Regions from separate parts of the Vibrio sp. WZ-1 genome, predicted to be linked through region 4. Evidence: predicted binding sites of a transcription regulator. Region 4 holds the regulator's gene; each other region holds the start of a gene.
What was found. Region 4 encodes CRP, which controls carbon source genes, mostly activating them, when cyclic AMP is high. Its sites were predicted from a motif close to TGTGANNNNNNTCACA; they were not measured.

Region 1 (3,185 bases), on a different contig from region 4:
TAGGAATAAAGCGAGGGTAAATACAAATTGCAGCTGTGTTGCCTACTGCTGTTTTTGCGTCATGACATAGTGAGATCACTTTTGCATCAGTGTCGTCATCATTCAGCGTAGTTAGGTCCATAAGTTTTAGTGCACGTAGCGCTGCTGCTTTTAAATCGCTCATTTCTATCTCCGATCAATATTCAAAAAATTCACTACTCAGCCTCACATCACTTCTCTAACTATAATCAACAAGTCGAGACAGTGTGAGAAATTGGCTAAACAGTCTATTAATGAACGGACTTGGTTCCCTGAAGACTCGGCATATACAGCGAATAATTCATATGCCAATTGCTATCCTTGTCACCGCACAGTACCAGTTTGGCCTATGGCACAACAATCTATGATTGCGGTGTCTTTAATATCACATCAAACAATAAAACTCTTGCTAGATTTGATATTGAGGGCAAATCATTTGCCCATCGAGTATGTTGTATTCATGGAGTGATTAAGTAATAACCTTAACCGCTATCCTGTGATTACTACATTATAGATATTCACCGCAAAACTGTAGCACCAAATAGAGCGCAAACGGTTTGTATCTCAAAATTTTCCGGCCTCTATTCCACCAACTTCGTAAGCCACTCACGTAGACCTACGTGCAGTAGAATTTTTTAGGTCCAAAAAACGAAAAATGCCCCGCAGCAATTTCTTGCTACAGGGCATGGTTTAAAACGGCGTCTATATATTAAGAACCGATTCTAATTAAAGTGCTGCAAGGCTAAGGCAGAAACCTGCGATAGTAGCTGCCATTAGGTTAGACAACGTACCAGCAAGAACTGCTTTAATACCCATGCGAGCGATATCTGAACGACGGTTTGGTGCAAGGCTACCTAGACCACCAAGTAGGATCGCGATAGAAGAAAGGTTCGCGAAGCCACATAGTGCGAATGAGATGATAGCTGTTGTCTTCTCAGACATTACTTCACCAGTTGCCGCAACTACTTGAGCGCTTTCACCTAGGTAAGGTGTGAAGTTCAAGTAAGCAACGAATTCGTTGATAACTAGTTTCTGACCGATGAATGAACCAGCAACAACTGCTTCGTTCCAAGGAACACCGATTAGGAATGCTAGTGGAGAGAACGCGTAACCAAGGATTAGCTCTAGTGTTAGTTCAGGCATACCGAACCAACCACCGATGCCACCTAGCATACCGTTAACAAGAGCAATAAGACCTACGAACGCGATTAGCATTGCACCTACGTTTAGTGCAAGTTGTAGACCAGAAGCCGCACCGCCCGCTGCTGCGTCGATTACGTTAGCTGGTTTATCGTCGCCACCGTCCATTGCTTCTTCGATGTCTTCATGAGGCTTATCAGTCTCTGGGTGAAGAATCTTAGCGAACAGTAGACCACCAGGTGCTGCCATGAATGATGCTGCTACTAGGTACTCTAGAGGTACACCCATTGAAGCGTAACCAGCTAGTACACCACCAGCTACAGATGCTAGACCACCACACATTACCGCGAATAGCTCAGATTGAGTCATCTTAGGTACGAATGGGCGAACAACTAGAGGTGCTTCAGTTTGACCTACGAAAATGTTAGCCGCAGCAGACATTGATTCCGCGCGAGAAGTGCCAAGCGCTTTTTGTAGTGCACCACCAAGAATCTTGATAACCCACTGCATTGCGCCAATGTAGTAAAGAACTGAAATCAGTGCTGAGAAGAAGATCAGTGTAGGAAGAACGCGGAATGCGAAGATGAAGCCGCCGCCGCCGAATACTTCGAACATCTTGTCAGAAACAAGACCACCGAATAGGAAAGATGAACCATTGTTACCGTAGTTGATAACGTTAGATACACCAGTAGAGAAACCGTTCAGTAGATCACGGCCCCAAGGTACATAAAGAACAAATGCACCTAATACGAATTGGATAGCGAATGCGCCACCCACAGTTCTTAGATTGATAGCTTTACGGTTATTAGAAAATGCAAATGCAATAGCAAGAAGCACTACCATACCGACTAGGCTCATAAACAGGCTCATAGTTTATGACTTCCTTATAAGTTATTTGTTGGCGTGTTACAAAATGGAGCTATAAAGCGGGGGCAATTATACTCATCCAGAATCAATTAAAGTAATGCCATCCTCACACTTTCTCATAAGATTCATCATTGATTCACCTCCGTTTGTGAGTTATCTCACAATAAGAAGGTAATCGTTTTCTATTCTGAACAGCATCTTTAGATTTTATTCACATATGGAGAAGGCAGAATTGCTATTTTCCCACACTTTTTCGGCAATCGATTGCTTTTCTCTTTTATGCAACTCTGAGAGTTGATTCAATATATGAATGAGTTTGGCAGGGTGATTCGGCTCGCCCTGATAACCAAGTATAGGCATATCCGGCGCGTCCGTTTCTAAAACAAGAAATTCAAGTGGTAATCTTTGAATTGCATCGCGTGTTTTGTTGGCTCTTGGATAGGTAATTGAGCCACCAACTCCGATAAAAAAATCTAATCGAACCCATTCCATCGCCTGTTGATAGCTACCAGAAAAAGCATGTAACACGCCCCCCTTTGGTAACTTAGCCGCTTTGACCATTTGAATAAGTCGATTGTGCGCTTTACGACTGTGCAAAATCACCGGAAGTTCAAATCGCCTGGCAAGCTCAAACTGTCGTTCTAACGCGCACTCTTGCAGTTCCACTGGCGTCTCTATCGCAAAGTCCAAGCCACACTCCCCTATTGCGACACATTGTCGATTAGGTGAGGAAAGTAACGACTCCAATTCAGGGACAAATTGTTCAAACTCGTCGTTCAGGAAATAAGGGTGGAAGCCGAGCGCGTAATAAAGGTGAGGATGTTGACTGGTAAGCTCTTGGATACGAGACCAGTTACTCGGCCCCACGGAGGGAATCAGGATACGCTCCACGCCTTGCTCACGAGCAAGTTCAACTTGACGAGAAAAATCACCTTGGAAGACATCAAAGTCGAAATGGCAATGGGTATCAAACAGTTTCATTGTTTGCTTTCTCTTGTTTTGCTTTTTTAGCAGGCTCATCTTCATGAACTGGGTCTTGCTTATACGGCACACAACTGCGCTTTTGATCATGCGTCAGCCCCATCTCTTTACACCAGTCGTCGTAGCGTTTGAGTGTTCTCTTAAACCAGTTCATTGCGCACCTTTTCTAAGTAATCGTT
Region 2 (3,185 bases), on a different contig from region 4:
ACGTTGTGTTAGTGCAAATACTAGTCCGTCGTTGAAATGATCAAGGACAGATACTTGCATTAAGAAATGACGTGTTTCTGTATCCAGTAGGTCAAATACTTCTTCAACGAGGTAATCCCATAAATGAGCGTGGTTAAACTGAGACACCGATTCGACAGTCTGTGCGAGTGTGCGATTTTGATGCTGAGCTTGGAGGGCAATCAATTGCAGTGCTGAAGGCCATCCCTCTACATAGGTACGTAGGTTATTTGCGGTATCTTCATCAATGCCGTCCTCGATTCGTTGATTGAAGAAGCGAGTGGTCTCTTCGATATCAAACGCTAGCATTTCGTTGCCAATTTCGATCATCAGGTCACGAACACGTAAATTTGCGGTACCCAACGGAGGGTTGGCGCGACTGGTTACAACGACAGTGAGGTTATCTGGCATGTGCTTGAGGAAGAATCGCATGGACTCATGGACTTCATCATTAGTGATTAGGTGATAGTCATCCAAAACGATGTAGCATTCTTGCTGGAAATCGGCCATTTCAGCGAAAACTTCACTGTATAAAGAACGCAATGACGAGAACTGACGCTTCTCAGCCAGTTTCTGAGAGTTCGAACAGCTATGGTTAGTTGCTTTATTCAGTGCTTGCAAAAGGTAATTAACGAAACGAAAACCATCATTATCACTGTCATCTATGCTATACCAACCAACGTTTGGCTTGTCTGATAGCCACTGTGCAGCCATGGTGGTTTTTCCGTAACCAGCTGGTGAGCGAAATAAAACCAGCTTATAAAAGGGCGCTTGTTGTAGTAGGTCCAATACTCTTGGGCGAACAATGGCATTGTGTAATCGTCCAGGTCGAGTAAGTTTAGAAGGGATCCACATTTTATATGTCCTTTGTTTATGTGTATCTAGCAATCAATCCGTTTTACTTTTTATCACCACAAGGTGCCTATTCATCTAGCGGATGCAGCACGACTAAAAATGTGGCTAGAGATCACTTAGGTACATGAGCTAGCGAAAAATAATTCTTAAACGAACGTAAACGGGCAGCGTTGATTAATTTTTATACTACTTTCCGATGTGTTGTGGATGTTACGACATCCGAAATGTCTCTTACTTTGATCCACTTCCTAATTCTCAAGAGTTGATGGAATTACCACCAACTACGCCCTTAATTTGTGATTTAGCTCACTTTAAAATCGAATGTAGTGAACGTGTATAAACGCAGTTGCGCGCATATTAAGGGAAATTCGATTTTAATCGCTGTTTTTGTGTGATCGAGCATACAGTTTTTGCAACAAGCAAAAATGGCGTAATAAATATCATCACTTTAAAAAAGTAATCTTGGTGGCGATTCGGTGTGATCCTAATCACTAAGAACTCGGTTAATGAGCCTCGTGTTGAGAGTTAGATCACTAACTTCGCAATGGTCCCCTCTCTACGCCCTACTTCCTACTCCCGTTAAGGAGGAGAAATAGGAGGATGTTTATTCACAGGGGGAAATGCAGGATGTATGGCAGATGAATTACTACAAGACGTGAGAATTTCTTAATGAAACCTACTCAACAGAAAAAATTTGACAAGAAGTCGTTCCAAGAAAGCGTAAAGAAACACCTATCAGTGACTTACGCACACACTATTGAAAACGCAGACAGCCGCGCATGGTACCTAGCAATGGGTCGTGCACTGGCTGAATTCACTACTTGTGATTTGCTTGCTACTGAAGCTGACCCTCGCATCCAAAAAGCGAAAAGCGTTAACTACCTTTCACTAGAATTCCTTATCGGTCGTTTGACTGGTAACAACCTAATCAGCATGGGTCTTTACGAAGAGATCACTGAAGCAATGGCTGAGCTAGGTCACAACCTAACAGACCTTCTAGAAGAAGAACGCGACCCATCATTGGGTAACGGTGGTCTAGGTCGTCTAGCTGCATGTTTCATGGATTCATGTGCCGCTCAAGAATTCCCTACTGTAGGTTACGGCCTGCATTACGAGTACGGTCTATTTAAGCAGTCGTTCAAAGACGGCCGCCAACAAGAAGCACCAGACGCATGGCGCGGTGTAGAAGGTTACCCTTGGGAAGTGGCTCGTCCAGAGCTTGCACAAGAAATCGGCTTCTACGGTCACGTTGAAGTGGTAAACGAGAACGGTAAAGAAGTTCGTAAATGGGTTCCAGGTATGTCTGTAAAAGCAATGCCTTGGGATCTGCCTATCGTAGGTTACGAATCAGATACGGTTTACCCGCTACGTCTTTGGGAATGTCAGGCTATCGCACCATTCTCACTAGAAAGCTTTAACAACGGTGATTACTTCGAAGCTCAACACGCGCTGATCGACGCAGGTAACATCACAAAAGTACTTTACCCGAACGATAACCACGAGAAAGGTAAAACACTGCGTCTAATGCAACAGTACTTCCACTCAGCAGCGTCTGTACGCGACATTCTACGTCGCCACGAAGCAGCAGGTTACTCGCTAGCGGATCTACCGAAGCAAGAGACTATCCAGCTTAACGATACGCACCCAACTATCGCTATCCCTGAGCTAATGCGCATCCTAGTAGACGAGAAAGGTCTAACTTGGGAAGCGGCATGGGAAATCAGTGCAAACACGTTCGCTTACACGAACCACACACTACTTCCAGAAGCTTTAGAGACTTGGTCGGAGTCGCTAATTCAGCGTCTACTTCCACGTCACATGGAAATCATTTTTGAAATCAACCACCGCTTCCTACAAGAAGTTCGTAAGATGTGGCCTGGTGACGGTGAGAAGCAAGCTAAGCTTTCTATCATCCAAGAAGGTTTCCACCGCATGGTTCGCATGGCTAACCTATGTGTAATCGGTTCTTACGCAGTTAACGGCGTAGCAGCACTTCACTCTGAGCTAGTTAAGAAAGACCTATTCCCAGAGTTCCACGAGATGTACCCAACTCGTCTACATAACGTGACAAACGGTATTACACCTCGTCGTTGGTTGAAGTTCTGTAACCCAGGTCTATCTAACCTTATCACTGGTAAGATTGGTTCTGAGTGGCCAGCGAAACTTGAGCAACTAGAAGGTATTGCCAAGTACGCAACAGACGCGAAATTCCAAAAAGAATTCATGGCTGTTAAGAAAGAAAACAAACAGCGCCTAGCGGATTGGGTTAAAGAGAACATGGGTATCGAGCTAGATACTAACGCTATCTTTGA
Region 3 (3,185 bases), on a different contig from region 4:
ATACAAAACGTGAAACGTCTTCATAAGGGTTATGATCAACAGAACCAACAGGCTCTTCACTCGAAGAATAATTAACGTGTTGGCAAAGAATGTAACCTGAGTGTGCTTCTCCTGATACGATCCAATAAACACCATTATTGCTTTGTGGCTGAAGAGATACAAAGTTAGAGGCAAGTTCATAGTGGTCAGCATGATTAACCCAGCGAGCATCAATAGTCGCAAGTTTACGGCGACAACGGCTAGCAATATGATCAACATGATCGTAGAACGTTTTTGGGTTGATGCTGAGTTTACGGCAGATCTCTCGAACGGAATAACCAGTAAACAGTAAGCCCATCAAATTCTCTTGAAATTGAAGCTTTTTGTTGGCACCAGACCATTTATCGACAAAAGTACTTTGACATTCTTTACAGCGATAGCGTTGGCGATCGCCACTATAGCCAAAAGCGTGATAGAGGTGTTTGTGAGTGTGGACAGAGAGTCCAAAGTTGTCACATTCGTCGTTGCGACATGCAGGCAAGCCGTCACTGTGTACGTGACGAAGACGATGAAGCTCATTCACTACATCGCGATTGTTAAGTAAGGGGGGGAAAGCTCCACATTCACGGCAGACCATCGCCGGACGTTTAGGGTTAGCATGTTGCAATACGTAACGTTTTGCATCACTCAATCCAAAGTTGTCACACGCCAATGTTTTACAAAAGTTGAGTTGTAACCCATCTGCGTCTTTTGGCAGTTCGCCGTTAGACACAATCGCCCCCTCGGGATAATTCAGGCAGCCGGTCAGGCACCGGCTGCAAATTACTACTTAAGTGTTTCTTAGATGTTGATTGCAGTTTCTAGAGCAACTTTCATCATGTCGTTGAACGACTTTTGACGCTCTTCAGAGCTTAGTTTTTCACCACGGATGATGTGGTCAGAAACCGTTAGGATTGTTAGTGCTTTCGCGCCTAGATCCGCAGCTACACCGTAGATACCAGCCGCTTCCATGTCTACACCTAGGATGCCAAGTTTTTCCATCTTCTCGAAGATGTCAGCTTCTGGTGTGTAGAATAGGTCTGCAGAGAATACGTTACCTACTTTAACTGGTACTTCTTGAGAACGTGCTTGGTTAACCGCTTCTTCAAGAAGACCGTAATCAGCAATCGCAGCGAAGTCGTGATTGTTGAAACGGATGCGGTTAACTTTTGAGTCTGTAGATGCACCCATACCGATAACAACGTCCATTAGTTTAACGTCGTCGCGTACTGCACCACAGCTACCAACGCGGATAACGTTTTTCACGCCGTACTCAGCGATTAGCTCGTGAACGTAGATGCAGCAAGATGGGATGCCCATACCGTGGCCCATAACAGATACTTTTTTGCCTTTGTATGTGCCAGTAAAGCCGAACATGTTACGAACATCACAAACTTGTTTTACATCTTCAAGGAAAGTTTCTGCGATGTATTTAGCGCGCAACGGGTCGCCTGGCATTAGAACTGTTTCAGCGAAATCACCTGGTTGTGCGTTAATGTGTGGGGTTGCCATAAGTGCTCTCCAAAGTCTTGTTCTGATAAATCGCCTTTATTATAGAAGGCTATTACCAATTCTGTTGAACTTGTTCGTTTTCGTTGAGGTAATAATATCGGGACGGGCAATATCCCCTTGAGAGATAAGTCACAAAATCATGGGTTTTAGTGTTCAATTAATCTGTTGATAACTAAATCTGTTGAAAGCAAAAAGGCAATCGATTTGCTTTTGAGCAGTTTGTCGATTGCGTGCACAAAATCTCGGCTTTAAGCACAAAAATTTTTCTTCAAAGTTTCTGATCGATATTCGAATAGAGTGAGTAAAACGATTAAATTGTACAATTTATTTTCTTGTACAATTTTAATTGACTTGCTATAAGTTATACAACAAAACATTTTGTATAGGATGCTTCGTTATGGAATCTTCAATCAAAGTCGGTATCAGTTCTTGTGTACTTGGACAACGAGTACGTTTCGATTCGGGACATAAAATCAGCAACTTCGTAACGAAGGAGTTAGACGGCTATTTCAACTTTGTACCAGTCTGTCCAGAAGTTGGAGTAGGGATGTCTGTTCCTCGTCCAACAATTCGCCTAGTGAGTAATGAAGAACGAATCGCCTTGGTTGAAACGAGGAATCCAGACAACGACCACACTGACAATATGCTTACTTATTCGAAAAACAAAGTGAACGAATTGGAAGGCGAGCAGTTGTGTGGCTATATCGTGTGCGCGAAGTCGCCAACGTGTGGCATGGAACGAGTAAAGGTTTACAGCAAGAATAATGCTGCTAAAGAGGGCATCGGTTTGTACACCCGAACTTTAATGGAAAAAATGCCATGGCTACCAGTTGAAGAAGATGGACGCCTGAATGATCCGGTGCTTAAAGAGAACTTTATTACTCGTGTTTATTGTTTGAATGACTTTTATGAGTCGATGGAGGGTGAGCCAACACGTGGAAAAATCATCGATTTCCACTCTCGCTATAAGCTAACACTGATGGCACATCATCCGGAGTCGTATCGTTCTCTTGGGCGCTTAGTGGCCGATGTGGCGAACTATGATATTGAAGATTTCTATAACGAATATCGCCTGGGTTTGATGAAAGCGCTACAGAACCGCGCTAGCCGTAAGAATAACACTAATGTGTTGATGCACCTTCAGGGGTACTTTAAACGCTCTTTAACTGGCAATGAAAAAGCTGAGTTGGCGACTGTGATCAGTGATTATCGTACTGGCTTGTTACCATTACTTGCCCCGTTAACGTTAATTAAGCACTATCTCAATACGTACCCAGATGCGTACCTTGAAAAACAGAAATATTTAGAACCGTATCCACAGGAGATGAGACTTCGTTATGGATTGTAGCCAAGAAGAAAAACTATACGCGATTCGAGATGTATCTGAGTTAACGGGTGTAAAGCCCGTTACTCTGCGTGCTTGGCAAAGACGCTATAACTTGATTCAACCGAAAAGAACCGATAAAGGGCATCGCTTATATCGCCAGCAGGACTTGGACATAATTCGAGAGATTCAAGGATGGCTGGCTAAAGGCGTTGCTATCGGTAAAGTGAAAGGCTTGTTGGGTCAGGAATCAGATGTTGACTTAGGGACAGATATTGAGCGTTTAGAAGAAACAGAAGCCTTGCTAAAAGCATTGTCGGAGCTAAACCGT
Region 4 (3,185 bases):
TTGAAACGCTGGCGAAGCCATTCTTGGCAGTGGGTTATAAAGCCTGTGGTGATTACGTATTTGAAAGCAAAAAGCTGGTGGCAAAACATTTTGAGCACCCAGATCCGAAGCAGCCAAAAGTCTTCATCAGTGAATTGAAAGTGGATGAGTGCTCAGCAGAGCTACAAGCCATCGTTCATAAACTGGTAGAGCAGGTTGATGCTTCTAAACTGACAAACAGCGACTTCTTGTACGGCGGTCGTTTATGGGATCTCAGCTATGCTGATTTCCAAACCTTGGCGAAAGAGAGTGAGTACGCTTCGTGGCTTGCTGCGCACGGTTACGGAGCTAACCACTTCACAGTGAGTGTGAATCAGCTCAACCAGCATCAAGAAGTAAAGCAAGTAAACGACCATCTACGTACAGCAGGCTTCACCATCAATGAAAATGGCGGCGAAGTAAAAGGCACGCCAGAGGTGCTACTAGAGCAATCATCGACCATGGCAGACAAAGTGCCAGTGACCTTTACTGAAGGCGTTGAGGTGATTCCAGGGGGCTTCTACGAGTTTGCTAAGCGCTACTCAATGGATAACGGTGAGTTGTACCCAGGATTTGTAGCGGCATCAGCAGATAAGATTTTCGAAAGCACCAACGGTTAATAGATACGAGAACGGGCTATGACCTATGGGGGCGGGAACGCTTTGCTGGGGGAGGTTTTAACTCTCGGAATCTGAGAGGGCTGTATCTCTAAGGACGAAGTCCGCTCTCGGAACGCAGCGATCCCGACTCTCGATTCTTTGTTTTCCGTTCCCGATTCCCACAAAAGAAAAAGCCACCAAACTTTCATTTGGTGGCTTTTAAATTTTTTAAACGTTAATCGAGATTAACGAGTTCCGTAAACAACGATAGTTTTACCGTGCGCAGAAATTAGGTTCTGCTCTTCTAGCATCTTCAAGATACGACCTACTGTCTCACGAGAACAGCCAACGATTTGACCGATTTCTTGACGAGTGATCTTGATTTGCATGCCGTCTGGGTGCGTCATCGCATCTGGCTGTTTAGCAAGGTTCAGAAGAGTCTGAGCGATACGACCAGTTACGTCTAGGAACGCTAGGTCACCCACTTTTTGGCTAGTAACTTGTAGACGACGAGCCATTTGCGCAGAAAGGCGCATTAGGATGTCTGGGTTAACTTGGATAAGTTGACGGAATTTCTTGAAAGAAATCTCTGCCACTTCACAAGGAGATTTAGCGCGAACCCAAGCTGTACGCTCTTGGTCTTCTTCGAATAGACCAAGCTCACCAATGAAGTCGCCTTGGTTTAGGTAAGAAAGGATCATTTCCTTACCTTCTTCGTCTTTGATAAGAACCGCAACAGAACCTTTAACGATGTAGTACAAAGTCTCTGCTTTTTCGCCCGCGTGAATTAGCGTGCTTTTTGATGGGTACTTATGAATATGACAGTGTGAAAGAAACCACTCTAATGTTGGGTCGGTTTGAGGTTTACCTAGAACCATAATATCTCACTTCCTCTGCAGGGTACGCTTGCGCTATCCATATTTTAGCTAAGCCTGAATTGGCTTACTAGAATAAGAGCACTTTTTATATGCTGCAAGCTCTCTTGTGTTTCGGTTAGAAATAGTATCCTTTTTCGGAAACGATTTCTTGATTTTAATCGTGCCATGATTGAGATTTTGTAAGCAAAACTGTGCACATGATCACGGTATGAAAAGTAAACACCTTATTGAAAGGGCTTTTAGCCAATTTTCCCAGTTTCGATCAACTGCTGTAAGATTGGTCTGACGATGAGCTCCATAGCAAAACTCATCTTACCGCCCGGCACCACAATGGTGTTATGACGAGACATGAATGAGCCATCAATCATAGCCAGGAGGTATGGAAAGTCGACATTCTTGATGCCACGTAGGCGGATAACGACGAAGCTTTCATCCAAACTTGGGATGCCTTTGGCGTTAAGTGGGTTGGAAGTATCGACGGTTGGCACACGCTGAAAGTTGATATGAGTCCGCGAGAATTGCGGGGTAATGTAGTTGAGGTAATCGTCCATCGAGCGCACGATCGAATCCATTACCGCCTCTCGGGAGTGGCCTCTGTCGCGAGTGTCGCGAACGAACTTTTGAATCCATTCCAGGTTCACAATGGGTACCATGCCAATCAGAAAGTCCACATGGCGAGCCACGTTGACGTCACCATCGACAACACCACCGTGTAAACCTTCATAGAACAGTACGTTGCTGTCTTCTGGTAAGTCTTGCCATGGTGTGAAGGTGCCTGGCATTTGATTGTAGGGGACGGCCTCATCGAAGGTATGCAGATAGCGACGCACGCTGCCGGTCCCTTCTTCACCATACTTTCGGAAGAATTCTTCTAACCCTGGGAAGTCATTTGCTTGCGGACCAAAGTAGCTGATGTGTCTACCTTGCTCGCGAGCCTTACGGATCTCGACATCCATCTCCGGGCGAGTAAAGCGGTGGAAGCTATCTCCTTCAACCCATGCAGGTTTAACGTTCATCATATTGAACATCTTACGGAAGGCTTCTGAGGTCGTGGTGGTGCCAGCTCCGGAGGAGCCAGTAACCGCGATGATTGGGTGTTTAGCTGACATGACAAACCTTGTCGAAAATTACTTACCTGTAAAGTGCAACACGTGGATGCTGCACGGTCGATAACCCACTATAGCACGTAACAAGCCCGTGTCATCGAGTGGGATACGGTAAAATGTGAGGGCCTTATTATTTTGCTTTGAGTTGAATATCAACCGTTTCATGGAGCTCGGAGAAGACAATCGTTGCATCCCCTTTCTCTAACTGAGTTCTAACTTGGTCGATTTTATCTTGTAGTGACACTTCTACCGCACCGTAATCTGTCCCTTCACGCAGCACAAATTCTCGGATCAAGTTTTCTAATGTTTCTGGCGCAATGTCTTGCCATGGAATGATCATAAATACCTCAAACGTTTATGATGATGGTGTGCTACCTGCCTTGGTTGACACTTGTGAATAGTTTACTGTGTTTGTTGTTTGGATACAGTAGAAAGGTACTCAGCGGCGATACTTTCGTAATAAGCTGGCAGAGCTTCCTCTAACCAAAACTTTGGCTTGAGCGCAGTACCTGTGAGAAAGCCGACATGGCCACCATTTTCATAAAGGCGGTAATCAATGTTGTCCGGTAAAACAAACTTCGGAA

Region 1: ACTS60_RS13430 (NupC/NupG family nucleoside CNT transporter) is a predicted target of CRP. The motif match lies at 2,173-2,188, and genes of this name have one in related genera.
Region 2: ACTS60_RS15600 (glycogen/starch/alpha-glucan phosphorylase) is a predicted target of CRP. The motif match lies at 1,393-1,408, and genes of this name have one in related genera.
Region 3: deoD (purine-nucleoside phosphorylase) is a predicted target of CRP. The motif match lies at 1,649-1,664, and genes of this name have one in related genera.

The regions. Positions count from the first base shown of each region.
Region 1 covers NZ_JBQEQR010000076.1:187,841-191,025, forward strand. Annotated here, with positions in the region: gene deoC (deoxyribose-phosphate aldolase) at 1-163, opposite strand, end outside; gene ACTS60_RS13430 (NupC/NupG family nucleoside CNT transporter) at 745-2,028, opposite strand; gene ACTS60_RS13435 (TatD family hydrolase) at 2,233-3,006, opposite strand; gene ACTS60_RS13440 (DUF5363 family protein) at 2,993-3,160, opposite strand.
Region 2 covers NZ_JBQEQR010000079.1:179,159-182,343, reverse strand. Annotated here, with positions in the region: gene malT (HTH-type transcriptional regulator MalT) at 1-873, opposite strand, end outside; gene ACTS60_RS15600 (glycogen/starch/alpha-glucan phosphorylase) at 1,543-3,185, shown strand, end outside.
Region 3 covers NZ_JBQEQR010000038.1:24,312-27,496, reverse strand. Annotated here, with positions in the region: gene ACTS60_RS01430 (transposase) at 1-751, opposite strand, end outside; gene deoD (purine-nucleoside phosphorylase) at 820-1,530, opposite strand; gene ACTS60_RS01420 (YbgA family protein) at 1,928-2,878, shown strand; gene ACTS60_RS01415 (MerR family transcriptional regulator) at 2,868-3,185, shown strand, end outside.
Region 4 covers NZ_JBQEQR010000043.1:15,962-19,146, reverse strand. Annotated here, with positions in the region: gene ACTS60_RS01825 (DUF1338 domain-containing protein) at 1-638, shown strand, start outside; gene crp (cAMP-activated global transcriptional regulator CRP) at 863-1,495, opposite strand; gene ACTS60_RS01815 (phosphoribulokinase) at 1,735-2,604, opposite strand; gene ACTS60_RS01810 (YheU family protein) at 2,732-2,941, opposite strand; gene ACTS60_RS01805 (hydrolase) at 3,004-3,185, opposite strand, start outside.